DNA from 4 places in the Halomonas sp. TG39a genome. Region 2 is predicted to be linked to each of the others. Evidence: predicted binding sites of a transcription regulator. Region 2 holds the regulator's gene; each other region holds the start of a gene.
The links. Region 2 encodes sigma-54, which starts transcription at its own class of promoters, with help from an activator protein. Its sites were predicted from a motif close to TGGCACNNNNNTTGCTNT; they were not measured.
Positions count from the first base shown of each region.

Region 1: a site for sigma-54 is predicted at 1,672-1,689, ahead of U738_RS12265 (NCS1 family nucleobase:cation symporter-1). Genes of this name have one in related genera too.
Region 3: a site for sigma-54 is predicted at 1,577-1,594, ahead of U738_RS20045 (circularly permuted type 2 ATP-grasp protein). Genes of this name have one in related genera too.
Region 4: a site for sigma-54 is predicted at 1,380-1,397, ahead of U738_RS03080 (NarK family nitrate/nitrite MFS transporter). Genes of this name have one in related genera too.

Region 1 is NZ_JQLV01000001.1:2,741,679-2,744,807, reverse strand. Features, by position in the region: gene hydA (dihydropyrimidinase) at 1-307, opposite strand, end outside; gene U738_RS12270 (nitrilase-related carbon-nitrogen hydrolase) at 342-1,208, opposite strand; gene U738_RS12265 (NCS1 family nucleobase:cation symporter-1) at 1,780-3,129, shown strand, end outside.
Region 2 is NZ_JQLV01000001.1:1,427,521-1,430,649, forward strand. Features, by position in the region: gene U738_RS06185 (PTS sugar transporter subunit IIA) at 1-221, opposite strand, end outside; gene hpf (ribosome hibernation-promoting factor, HPF/YfiA family) at 226-534, opposite strand; gene U738_RS06195 (RNA polymerase factor sigma-54) at 633-2,045, opposite strand; gene lptB (LPS export ABC transporter ATP-binding protein) at 2,210-2,959, opposite strand; gene lptA (lipopolysaccharide transport periplasmic protein LptA) at 2,971-3,129, opposite strand, start outside.
Region 3 is NZ_JQLV01000002.1:406,161-409,289, forward strand. Features, by position in the region: gene U738_RS20040 (alpha-E domain-containing protein) at 1-4, opposite strand, end outside; gene U738_RS20045 (circularly permuted type 2 ATP-grasp protein) at 9-1,490, opposite strand; gene U738_RS20050 (transglutaminase family protein) at 1,868-3,129, shown strand, end outside.
Region 4 is NZ_JQLV01000001.1:715,254-718,382, forward strand. Features, by position in the region: gene U738_RS03080 (NarK family nitrate/nitrite MFS transporter) at 1-1,214, opposite strand, end outside; gene U738_RS03085 (patatin-like phospholipase family protein) at 1,558-2,577, opposite strand; gene U738_RS03090 (CZB domain-containing protein) at 2,689-3,129, opposite strand, start outside.

The sequences.
Region 1 (3,129 bases), 1.3 Mb from region 2:
GCAACGACTGGCCGGGGCTGGGGATCACGAAGTCGATAATCGTGGTAGTGCCACCCGCCATGGCGGCGGCAGTGCCGGTGTAGAAATCTTCGCTGGCTACTGCGCCCATAAAGGGCATCTGCATATGAGTATGCGGGTCGATGCCGCCGGGCATTACCAGCTGGTCGCTGGCATCGACGATCTCGCAATCAGTGGGGACATCTAAGTCGGTGCCAATAGCGTGAATTTTACCGTCGATACACAGCACGTCAGCGCGATAGGTATCTGCGTGGGTTACCACCGTGCCGCCCTTGATCAATAGGCTCATGGTTCGCTCCTGTTAGCTTGTTTCGTCAACGGAATTATTCGCCGTCTGTCAGGCGGGTGTAGGTTTCCGGACGACGGTCGCGGAAGAACTGCCAGTTGTTGCGTACCTCGCGGACCATATCCAAGTCGATCTCGTGGACCAGTAGCTCGTCTTCGGTCTCGCTGGCCTGGGCTTCGATTTTTCCGCGGGGGTTAACGATGTAACTGGAGCCGTAGAAATCGCCGATATTCCACGGTGCCTCGGTGCCCACGCGGTTGATGGCAGCGATAAAACAGCCGTTGGCGGCGGCCGAGGCGGGCTGTTCAAGTTCCCATAAATATTGGGAAAGCCCTGCCACGGTGGCGGAGGGGTTGAAAATCACCTCGGCACCGTTAAGCGCCAGTGCCCGCCAGCCTTCAGGAAAGTGGCGGTCGTAGCAGATATACACGCCGATTTTGCCGTAGGCGGTATCGAATACCGGCCAGTTGGATTGCCCCGGTTTAAAGAAGAATTTTTCCCAAAAACCGGCCACTTGCGGGATATGGGTTTTATGGTATTTGCCCAGGTAGCTGCCGTCAGCGTCGAACACCGCTGCGGTGTTGTAATAAACACCGGTTTCGGTCTCTTCATACACCGGCACGATAATCACCATGCGATGCTCAGCGGCGAGTTTTTGCATCATCTGACAGGTAGGACCTTCCGGCACCCGCTCCGCGGCGGCGTACCATTTGCCGTCCTGGCTGGGGCAAAAGTAGGGTTGGTTAAACACTTCCTGGAAACACAGTACCTGTACGCCTTGATCAGCTGCTTGCTGAATCATCGGCAGATGCGCTTCGTTCATCGCATCGCGGATGGCTTCGGGTTCCAAATCGGTGCTGGTTTTCAGACCCATTTGAATCAAGCCTATTTTCATCTTCTGCATGAGACACTCCCTCTGATGTTTGATTCTGATTGTTGATTTAAAGCGTGTTCAGGCGTTGAGAATTAATATTATAAAGCTGACTAATCTGACAGCTTTTGTTGAAAGTATCGCTGGCTTGATGGTTTTAGCAAGTCTTAAAATGCGATTTTTACAATCACGTTTAACTCTTTGAGTTTGTTTGTTTTTATTGTTCTGTGCAGGAGTATTCACTTTTTTGGTGAACCCTTGCACCGTTTTGATTGATCTGTTTTTTTATTTTAAATCATGTGGTTAATATATTTTTAATGAATGAATGTCGTGTTTTTTTGTTTAATATTGGTGCAAATATTTTTTTTGACCTAGCTTTGTTTAATTGGTTTTTGTTTGAGGTGGGAAAGACGAAAAGGTAACAAGCTAACAATAATATTGTTGTCTATAAAGACAGCTTTTTAATCAACGAGTTAGTCGCCCTGCTTTTATGGGTAGGCACACTTATTGCTTCGCTTCTAAGAGCCATGATTTCTAAGCGTCTTTTCGAACAGCTCCACTGACCGTGGGAGTGATGGACAACGCAATGCTGAGGAGATAAAAAATGACCGAAACAACCTCTCAGATGGTGGATCGAGACGGACTGATAGAGCTTGATGTAGGGGACGACGTGCGCAGTAGTTCACGTTTTAATGAGGATATTGCCCCTACCCAGGCCAGCGAGCGTACCTGGAGTAAGTGGAATATTGCGGCGCTATGGGTAGGTATGTCGATCTGTGTGCCCACCTATACCTTGGGTGGGGTATTAACCGCTTACTTTGGGTTGAGCGTGAGGGAGGCCCTATTCGCCATTCTGTTAGCCAACGTGATCGTGCTGATTCCTCTCACCTTAAACGCCTTCCCCGGTACTAAGTTTGGGATCCCGTTTCCCGTGGTACTGCGCTCATCGTTCGGTATTTTAGGCTCCAACGTGCCTTGTCTGGTACGCGCCTTAGTCGGTTGCGGTTGGTTTGGTATTCAAACCATGTTTGGCGGGCTGGCCATTCATCTGCTGCTCTCTGAGTTAATTCCCGCTTGGGCTGCGCTTGGCGGCGTGGGCGAAGTGATCGGCTTTTTTGTCTTTGGCGCGATGAACCTCTATGTGGTCATTCGCGGGGCGGAGTCGATCAAGTGGCTGGAAACCCTGGCCGCACCGCTGCTGTTAGCCGTTGGGGTTGGGCTGATGATTTGGGCGTGGCCCAACATGTCAATGACCGAGCTATTAGCTCAGCCGCCGTCGCGGCCTGAAGGGGCATCGGTGTACGGTTATTTCTTCGCAGGCTTAACCGCCATGGTGGGTTTTTGGGCCACGCTATCGCTTAATATTCCCGATTTCAGTCGCTTTGCCAAAAGCCAAAAAGATCAGATCGTCGGCCAGGTTATCGGTCTGCCGCTGACGATGTTTTTCTTTGCCGCGCTGGGGGTGGTGTTAACTGCTGCATCCGAGACGCTGGTGGGCCAGACGGTTGCTGATCCAGTACGTTTGATTGGCTATATCGACAGCCCCTTCTGGGTGGTATTAGCGATGCTATTGATCATTATCGCCACGATTTCTACCAACACTGCCTCTAATATCGTCTCGCCGACCAATGATTTTCAGAATATCGCGCCTAAATTGATTAATCAGACCCGCGGTGTACTCATGACCGGTGCGGTAGGCGTGTTGCTGATGGGCTACGATCTGCTGCAAAAAGCGGGTGTTATCCCGCCTGGGGTTTCCCTTGAGCAGATGTACTCCAACTGGCTGCTGGGCTATTCAAGCCTACTCGGGCCCATCGCGGGGATTATGGCGGTGGATTACTTCCTGATTAAAAAGCAGCGTTTGGATATACCGAGCCTGTATATGGACAGCCATGCCTATCCTGCGGTCAACATCGCGGGTTTTATCGCTTTTGGCGTCCCGGTGTTGCTCACC
Region 2 (3,129 bases):
GTGCAGTGGGGGCTGCGCGCATGGGGAATAGCCACGCCGTTACCGATACCGGTACTGCCTAAGCGCTCGCGGCCGATTAGACGGCTAAACACTTCTTGGCTGTCCAGGCTGGGGATATTTTGCGCGATAAAGGTGCTGTAAAACTCCAGCACCCTTTTTTTGCTGCCCCCGGGTACGTCAAAAAGAACGCGCTCCGGGGGGAGTATGGTTTCCAACGTCATTGAATTAACGCACACCTGCGCCTTGGGCGCGAGCTTGTGCTTTTTCCTTGTGTTTAACGAGTTGACGGTCGATTTTATCCGCTAGGGCGTCGATAGCGGCGTACATATCACTGTCGAGGGCTTCCGCATGTAAGTCAGCACCTGCGGCGTGCAGCGTACAAGCGGCCTGCTGGCGCTCTTTCTCCACTGATAAGGTGACTTGCACCGTGGTTATATTGTCGTAATGGCGCTCTACACGCTCAAGCTTTTCGTTGACATAGTCACGCAAGGCGTCAGTCAGTTCTACGTGATGACCAGTGATATTTACTTGCATTGACGTGCTCCTTATCCATCGGACTGTACTTCGATTGTAACCCTTTTTGCCGCGTTGCAAAGCCCTTGTCGAGAGATTCGCTGCAACGTCGACAGAACCTAGCGTAAACGACGTCGCTCACTGGAGGAAGGAATGCCCATGGCCTCGCGATATTTAGCCACCGTACGCCGCGCTACTTGAATCCCTCCTTCGCCTAATAGCGTGACTAGGCGGCTGTCTGAGAGCGGCTTGCCGGGTGGCTCCTCTTGAATCAATTTCTTGAGTCGCGCGCGGATGGCGGTGCTGGAGTGACTGTCGCCATCTTGACCGCTCACCTGACTTGAGAAAAAGTACTTGAGCTCGAACACGCCCCGGGGGGTATGGATATATTTTTGCGTCGTGACCCGTGAAATCGTCGATTCGTGCATCTCCACAGCTTCGGCAATATCGGCCAGTATCAGCGGTTTCATGGCTTCTTCGCCGTGCTCTAAAAAGCCAATCTGGCGGGTGATGATTTCGCGCCCCACGCGTAGCAGCGTATCGTTACGGCTCGAGAGGCTCTTAATCAGCCAGCGCGCTTCCTGTAGGTGCTCTTTGAGAAACTGGTTGTCATCGCTTTTGTCCGCACGCTTAATCAAACTGGCGTAGTCGGGCTGAATGCGCAGCCGTGGCAGGGCCTCTGGGTTGAGTTCTAAATGCCAGCCTTCGTGGTCGTGGCGGACGACCAGGTCGGGGGTTACATAGCTGTCATCGGTGTCGCCGTAGGCGCTGCCTGGGCGGGGGTCGAGGCTGCGAATAAGTAGGATAACATCGGCCAGCTGTTGGTCATCGAGCCCCAGGCGGCGCTTTAGCAGGCGCATGTCATCCTTACCAAGCGCTTCGAGGAACTGCCGCACTAGGCGGCGGGCGGGAACCAGTAGCGGCGTATCATCGGGCAGGGCGGCGAGCTGCAGCATCAGGCATTCACGCAGGTCGCGGGCAAAGATACCGGTTGGCTCAAACTGCTGGAGTTTGAGCAGAATGGTTTCTACCTCGCGTTGGCTAAGCCCGTCAATGCCCTGGGCACGCAGGCCCTCACGAATATCGTTAAGCGGCTGGGTTAAGTAGCCGTTGGCGTCGAGCGCGTCGATTAAGCTCTCTGCGACAAGCTGTTCGCGGGCGCTAAAGTCGGTCATGGCAAGCTGCCATAGTAGGTGCCCATGCAGGCTCTGCCCGGCTGCCTGACGCTCAAAATCAGGGCCTTCGCTGCTGCCGCCCTGGCTACCCATATCTTGATAGGTATCTGACCAGTCGCTATCTACTGAGAGTTCAGTGGGGATGCCCTCTGACCACTCTTCTTCCTTAGGCTCGCTGACAGCCTGCTCACCAAATTCATCTTCCTGCTCCAGCATGGGATTGGCATCTAGGGCCTGCTGAATTTCTTGACGAAGGTCCAGCGTCGAGAGTTGCAACAGCGCAATCGCCTGTTGCAACTGGGGCGTCATGGTCAGCTGTGTGCCGATACGCAGTTGGAGAGAAGCTTTCATGACCATCTGAGAACCACTCGTTAATCAGAATGCTCCACCCTAGTGCGAGTGAGTGTCTGGTGCAAGTGCAATAAGCATGCCATTGGTAGTAAAGTTGTTGCAGAGCGCTATTTACAGAACCAAAAAATAGGTTTATGGGCAGGCGGTGATTGTAGGCATAGCTGATCAGTTTAAAGGCGAAAATCAGCACCCAGATATACGTCTCTGACCTTCTGATTATCGAGAATGGCACTGGGTGAACCGCTGGCAATGATTTGCCCATCACCAACGATATAGGCGATATCGCAAATATCGAGGGTTTCACGCACGTTGTGATCGGTGATCAGTACGCCAATATGACGTTGCTTCAGCGCACGAATGATGGTTTTGATCTCGCCTACCGAAATAGGGTCGACGCCAGCAAAGGGCTCATCCAGTAAAATAAAGGCAGGGTCAGTGGCCAGCGAGCGGGCAATTTCTACACGCCTGCGCTCACCGCCCGAAAGGCTCATGCCAAGGTTGTCGCGGATGTGGGTGATATGAAAGTCTTCGAGTAGCGCTTCCAGGCGCTGTTCGCGTCCTGTGCGGTCAAGTTCTTTGCGCGTCTCGAGTATCGCCATAATGTTATCGGCAACCGATAGTTTGCGAAAAATAGACGCCTCTTGGGGGAGGTAGCCAATACCCGCCGCTGCGCGCTCGTGCATCGGCGCACGGGTTAAATCCACCGCATCGATTCCGACCTTGCCAGCATCGGATTTCACCAGCCCGACAATCATGTAGAACGAGGTGGTTTTACCTGCGCCGTTGGGGCCCAGTAGGCCAACAATGCTGCCTTGGGAGATCTCTAAATTGATGTCTTTGACCACTCGGCGGCGCTTGTAGCTTTTCGCCAGGTGGTGGGCATACAGGGTTTTGATCGGCGCAGTGTCAGCAGTTGCCACAGCTTGGCTCCCTATTGTTCAGGCTGAATAGTCATACGAATGCGCTGGGGCTCACTGCCGTCAACGTCAGAGCGCGCTTGAATCACTTCGCGGTCAATAAAATACTCAAGGCGCCCACCGCTAAAGGTATCTTCTTGTTGGATCAGTTCGGCTTGGTCGATTAGCTCTAC
Region 3 (3,129 bases), on a different contig from region 2:
GCATGGCGTTAGGCTCCTTTCACCGCGGCCACTGCCGCCTTATCGTCGGTTTCTACAATCCAGGTATCTTTACTGCCGCCGCCTTGAGAGGAGTTCACCACCAACGACCCCTCTATCAATGCCACCCGGGTAAGCCCGCCGGTGGTGACATGGATTTCAGGCCCAGAGAGTATGAAGGGGCGTAAATCCACATGGCGTGGCTGTGGTAAACCATTCGCCAACGTAGGCGTCGTCGACAGCGCCAGGGTGGGCTGCGCCATATAGTTGCGTGGGTTCGCCTTAATCAAGCGGGCAAACTCTTCGCGGGTCTCTTTGGTTGAGCGCGGGCCAATCAGCATGCCATAGCCCCCCGACTCATTGGCCGGCTTCACCACCAATTCATCAAGATGGTCAAGTACATAGCGGCGGTCATCTTCGAACATGCACAGGTAGCTGGGCACGTTGGGCAGCAGCGGTTCCTGGTCGAGATAGTAGCGAATCAGCGCAGGCACGAATGCATAAACGACCTTGTCATCCGCCACGCCAGCACCCGGAGCATTGGCCAGCGCCACTTTTCCCGCCCGCCAAGCGCGCATCAGACCCGCCACCCCCAGCATGGAGTCAGGGTTAAACGCTTCCGGGTCTAGAAACTCGTCATCCACGCGACGGTAGATAACGTCGACCCGGCGCAGTCCTTCCACGGTGCGCATGTACACCACATCATTGTCATCGACTAGCAGGTCGCTGCCTTGCACCAGCTCGACGCCCATTTGCTGGGCAAGGTAGGCGTGCTCAAAGTAAGCAGAGTTATAGATTCCAGGGGTCAGTACAACCACCTGCGGCTCATCCCCAGGCCGTGGTGACATCGCGGCGAGCATGTCGTAGAGGTTGGCCACATAGTCATCAACGGGCAAAATTTTGCCCGAAGCAAACAACTCCGGCAGTACCCGCTTGGTGACGTTGCGGTTTTCCAACATATAGGAGACGCCGGAAGGAATGCGCAAGTTATCTTCCAACACATACAGCGTGCCATCCCCATCGCGCACTAGATCTGAACCGCACACGTGGGCCCACACGCCGTGAGGGGGATTAATGCCGACACACTGGGGGCGAAAATTAACCGACTGCGCCAGCACTTCGGCGGGTAACACTTTGTCCTTAATGACTTTTTGATCGTGGTAAAGATCATCAATAAATAGATTCAGCGCCTGCACGCGCTGTTTGAGGCCTGCCTCGGTTTTACGCCACTCGCTGGCGGGAATAATCCGCGGCACAATATCAAAGGGCCAGGCGCGATCGATCATCGCGCCTTCGGAGTAGACGGTAAAGGTAATCCCCATGGTACGAATGGCGATCTCCGCCGCGGTTTTCCGCTCGGCTAACTCTTCTGCGCTAAACCTTGCCAACATGTTGCACAATTCACCCGCTGAATCGCGTGGCTGACCGGGTGCGGCCATCAGCTCATCGTAGTAATCACGACACGCATAGTTATTCCAATTCACTTGGCTCATGGGCGCTCTCCTGGCGCTGGGGTGGAAGCGGCAACTTCCTCAATGCTCAGTGTAGGCCTGCCGCGCGCAAAACAATCAAACAATTGAGAGCAAAATACGTACCATCTTTTGCGATATTTCAACGTTCGCTTACTTAAACGCTACTTGACAGGGAGCACGAGCCAATTAAAGCGACCACATGCTCTATATCAGTGCATAAAAGCAGTGCATAAAAGCAGTGCTATTTTGGTGCATTAAGTGATTTCCACTTTAGTTAAACGCCTTAGTTAAGATAGCGGCTGCAAAAAAGTAAAAGTGGAACGATACTTGCGAAACGTTCGGTTATTCCTTAACCCAACCGACCCACCGGTTGATAACGGTTCTTTTGAGGGTGGCCCATGACCATTCGCGTTGCCTTGTATCATCGCACGACCTACCACTTTGACCGCCCGGTGCGTCTTTCGCCCCATGTTATTCGGCTGCGTCCGGCGCCCCACTGCCGCACCCATATTGAGGCCTACTCGCTCAAACTCTCCGGCGACGACCACTTTTTAAACTGGCAACAGGATCCGTTTGGCAACTTCAATGCCCGCGTGGTGTTCCCCGAACCGCGTAAAGAGTTAACCATTGCGGTCGAACTCATCGCCCCGATGACGGTGATTAACCCGTTCGATTTCTTCTTGGACGACATTGCGCAAACGATTCCCTTTGCCTACCCCGAAGCGCTGCGCCAGGAACTAAGCCCCTATCTGGAAATAACGGAATCCGGGCCGCGGTTGATGGAGTGGCTCAAGGCTGTTCCCCGCGAGCCCACTACCACCGTCGATTTCCTGGTCGCGCTGAATCAACGCCTGCAGGATGATATTGGTTATTTGGTACGCATGGAGCCCGGCGTACAGAGCTGCGAAGAGACCTTAACGTTCGCCAGCGGCTCCTGCCGCGACAGCGCCTGGCTGTTGGTGCAAATTTTCCGCCACCTGGGCCTCGCCGCACGCTTTGTCTCCGGCTACCTCATTCAGCTCAAGTCCGATGTTAAAGCGCTGGATGGCCCCAGCGGGAGCGAAGTAGATTTCACCGACCTACACGCCTGGACCGAAGTATTCCTCCCCGGCGCAGGCTGGGTGGGGCTCGACCCCACCTCGGGACTGTTCGCTGGCGAAGGCCATATTCCCCTCGCCGCCACCCCGACGACCGGCAGTGCGGCCGCGATTACCGGGTTTTCGGATAAGTGTGAAGTCACTTTCGATGTCACCATGGAAGTGGAGCGTATCCACGAAGACCCACGGGTCACCAAGCCCTATAGCGATGAGCAGTGGCAGCGTATCTGCGCGCTGGGTGACGAGGTAGATGCCGAACTGCTCCACCAGGACGTACGCCTGACCATGGGCGGCGAACCCACCTTTGTCTCGGTCGACGATATGGAGAGCCCACAGTGGAATACCGAAGCCCTGGGCGAGCACAAACGCGAACGCGCTGAGGCACTGCTAACCCGGCTCCAGGCCGCTTACGCCCCCGGCAGCGCTATTCAGCAACAGCAAGGCAAGTGGTACCCCGGGGAACCACTGCCCCGCTGGGCGCTCGCCTGTTACTGGCGTAAAGATGGCGTACCACTATGGCGTGATCCCCAATGGCTGGCCTGCCTAGACGGCGCACCAGAGCT
Region 4 (3,129 bases), 710 kb from region 2:
TAGAACAGGCCTTGTTGATACGTTAGGCTTTCACTACGGAACAAAAATGCTGCGCCTACTGCGCCCACGTTACCGCCAGCACCAACAATACCCGCGACGGCCCCCAAGGCTTTTTTATTGATAAACGGCACCACACCGTAGGTAGCGCCTTCTGCCATCTGCACAAACAGGCTGAACACCAGCATGATACCTATCGCAAGGCTTAACACGTGCATCTGTGAGAATGCCACCAAGGCAATACCTTCGCAAACCAAGGCAATAAACAGCCAGCGAACGCGTCCTTTCAATCCCCCTTGCTTGGCGAAAAGGTCTGAGAAAACGCCCCCAAGGGTACGCGCAAAAATATTCATTAACCCGAACAAGCCAGCAATCAGACCAGCGGTGGCCAGGGTGAGATCAAACTTATCGAAGAAGTAGATGGCGGCAATGTTGTTGATCGTGAGTTCCACGCCAAAGCAGAGGCCATAAACGACGAACAGCGCCCAAACACGGATATCCTTGGCGGCGGCTAGAAAGCTTTGCGCGGCACCATTTTCACCCGAGGCTTCAGGCAATTCGCCGCGTGCGCGAAGTTCGCTGAAGTTACCATTGGGCGCATCTTGAGTGAAGAACCAGTAGCCAATACCGGTAAAGAACATCACGACACCAGGTACCATCATTGCCAGGCGCCAGCCAAAGGCTTCGTTAACGCCCAGCATCAGCATGCCGGAGAAGATCAGCGGCATCAGAATTTGTGTAGTGCCGCCACCTAAGTTGCCCCACCCCGCGCTGGTAGCGTTGGCGGTGCCAACCACATTGGGGGCGAACATCATCGAGGTGTGGTACTGGGTAATGACGAAGGAGGCGCCAATCGCCCCTATGGCTAAGCGTGCCAATAGAAAAGTTTCAAAACTGTCGGCTAAGCCAATGCCCATCACCGGGATAGCACCTAGCAACAGTAGCCCGGTATAGGTTTTACGCGGGCCGATGCGGTCGCACAGTACGCCAATCGCAAGGCGCACAATGACGGTAATCGCCACTGAAGCGATAATCGTATTGCCGATTTGTGTTTGAGTCAGCGAAAGGTCTTCGCGAACAATCGCCATAAGAGGGGCGATGCCGAACCAGCCGAAAAAGCAGATATGAAACGCGAACCATGAAAAGTGGAAAGCGCGCATTTGAGGGGTCGAGAAATTGAATAACCGAATGCGGTTGGCTTTGTTGCGTATGTCCATGGGATGGCCTCACGGGGCATAAAACGAGTTGATCGCTACGCAACGCAAACGAGTTAGCGCGTTACGCAAACAATTGACGAGAACATGCCTTCATCGTTGAAGGTCAGGCTCGACGCACTCGTACCCAGTTGGGCCTGGTCCACGCCTACCACCACTGGTAGGAGTTATGCAGGTAGTTTGCCAGTTGATTGTTTGTTGATAAAAATCAAAATGTTAATTTATTTTTGCTAAGCATGTGAGAATTGAAAGGCCAACAGTATGCTGCATGATTGGGCATGCAGTGCTGGTTTTGCGGCATCTTGGTGCTAGAGGAGTTTTTAACAATGGTGGTTTATGGCGCCGGTTATTCATGTAAATAGACGGCGTCTATATCCAGTGTGGAGTGGCTACCGATGGCATCGAAGTGCTCGCATAACCAGCGTTCGGCGGCGGCTTGGCCCTGCTCATATAGATGGCATAGAAAAGGCCACTCGGAATTGGATTTGCTAGAGACCGAGAGCTCCTCAAGCGCCTGCTCACCGCTGATGCGGTGGAACAGAGCCTGCTGATAACAGTTTTCAATGCCCTGCTCATCAAGGGCGTGCTTAAGTAGTGCGATCATGCGGATCTCTTTAATCAGTGCTGAATTAAAGGTGATCTCGTTAAGGCGGTTCATAATCGCCGACGCTGAGGTAGGTACTTCATTACGGCTGATAGGGTTAATTTGTATCAGCAGGATGTCCCGCGCGCTGCACTCTTCCATGAGAGGGAACAGCGCTGGATTACCCATATAGCCACCATCCCAATACGCTTCGCCGTCGATCTCCACCGCCTGGAACACAAAGGGTAAGCAGGCGGAGGCCATCACGGCGTCAACGCTCATCTCTTCACGACGGAACACGCGCTGTTTGCCCGTACGTACATTGGTGGCTGCCACAAACAGCTTGAGCTGCTGGCATTGTCTCACCCGCTCGAAATCAATGTGATCGGCCACGATATCGCGCAGCGGATTTATGTTGAGTGGGTTGAGTTGGTAGGGGGAGGCCACTCGGCTTAACAGATCCATGGCAACAAAGCCGGGCGAGTGATCCAGGCTCCAGTTGCCGGTTAAGATATCCATGGGGGAGCGGCGGATGGGGCTGGCCATGCCTGCTCGGCTCACTGCTTGCCAAAAATCGTGCAGTGCTTGCCGAGCGGTCTCTTTATCACCTCGTGTCAGCGCATCGGCCATCACCACGCCGTTCATCGCTCCGGCGCTGGTACCGCTGATACCTTCAATTTCAATACGATCATCGGCCAGTAGGCGATCAATGACACCCCAGGTATAGGCTCCGTGAGCGCCGCCGCCTTGTAACGCGAGGTCTAGCTTTTTGACCTGTGCCATATGCTTTTTCCTATTGTCACTAGTGGGAATAGTGATTGCAGTGGAAACAGCATGGCATAGGCAGCTAGAGAAGACGAAAGGCTATTTAGCGGGCAGCTCTATGATGGGCGCTTAAGGCGCCCCTGCTAGCGGAGAGCGATGGCTGGTTGAGTAGGGCGCCTCGAATATGGCGTGCTCCATAAGTTTGTCCAGCTGCCGGGCAAGCTGCTGGCTGGCCTCTTCCATTACGCCTAAGGCAGCCAGTTGGCCATTGCGGTCGCCCAGGCGGGCAAACTTAAGTGCTTCAGCACCGCTGTCGTGCATACGACGATGGGGCGCCGCTAGCGCTCGATAAGCGTCGCTGCGTGCGTAGCGTTGGTAACCCTCTCCCTGTTGATGCCAGCGGCCTAAACGGCACTGGTGGTGATCCTCTAAGGGAGTGTCTGTGTTGGCAGACAGTAGCTGCTTATAAAGTCTGCACTTCCACACCGCATGATCAAGCTTAGCGGAGTGTAAAAATGCAGCGGTGGCGCTGTGATGAATCACCTTGTGCATATGCTGGGATTGGTCAGC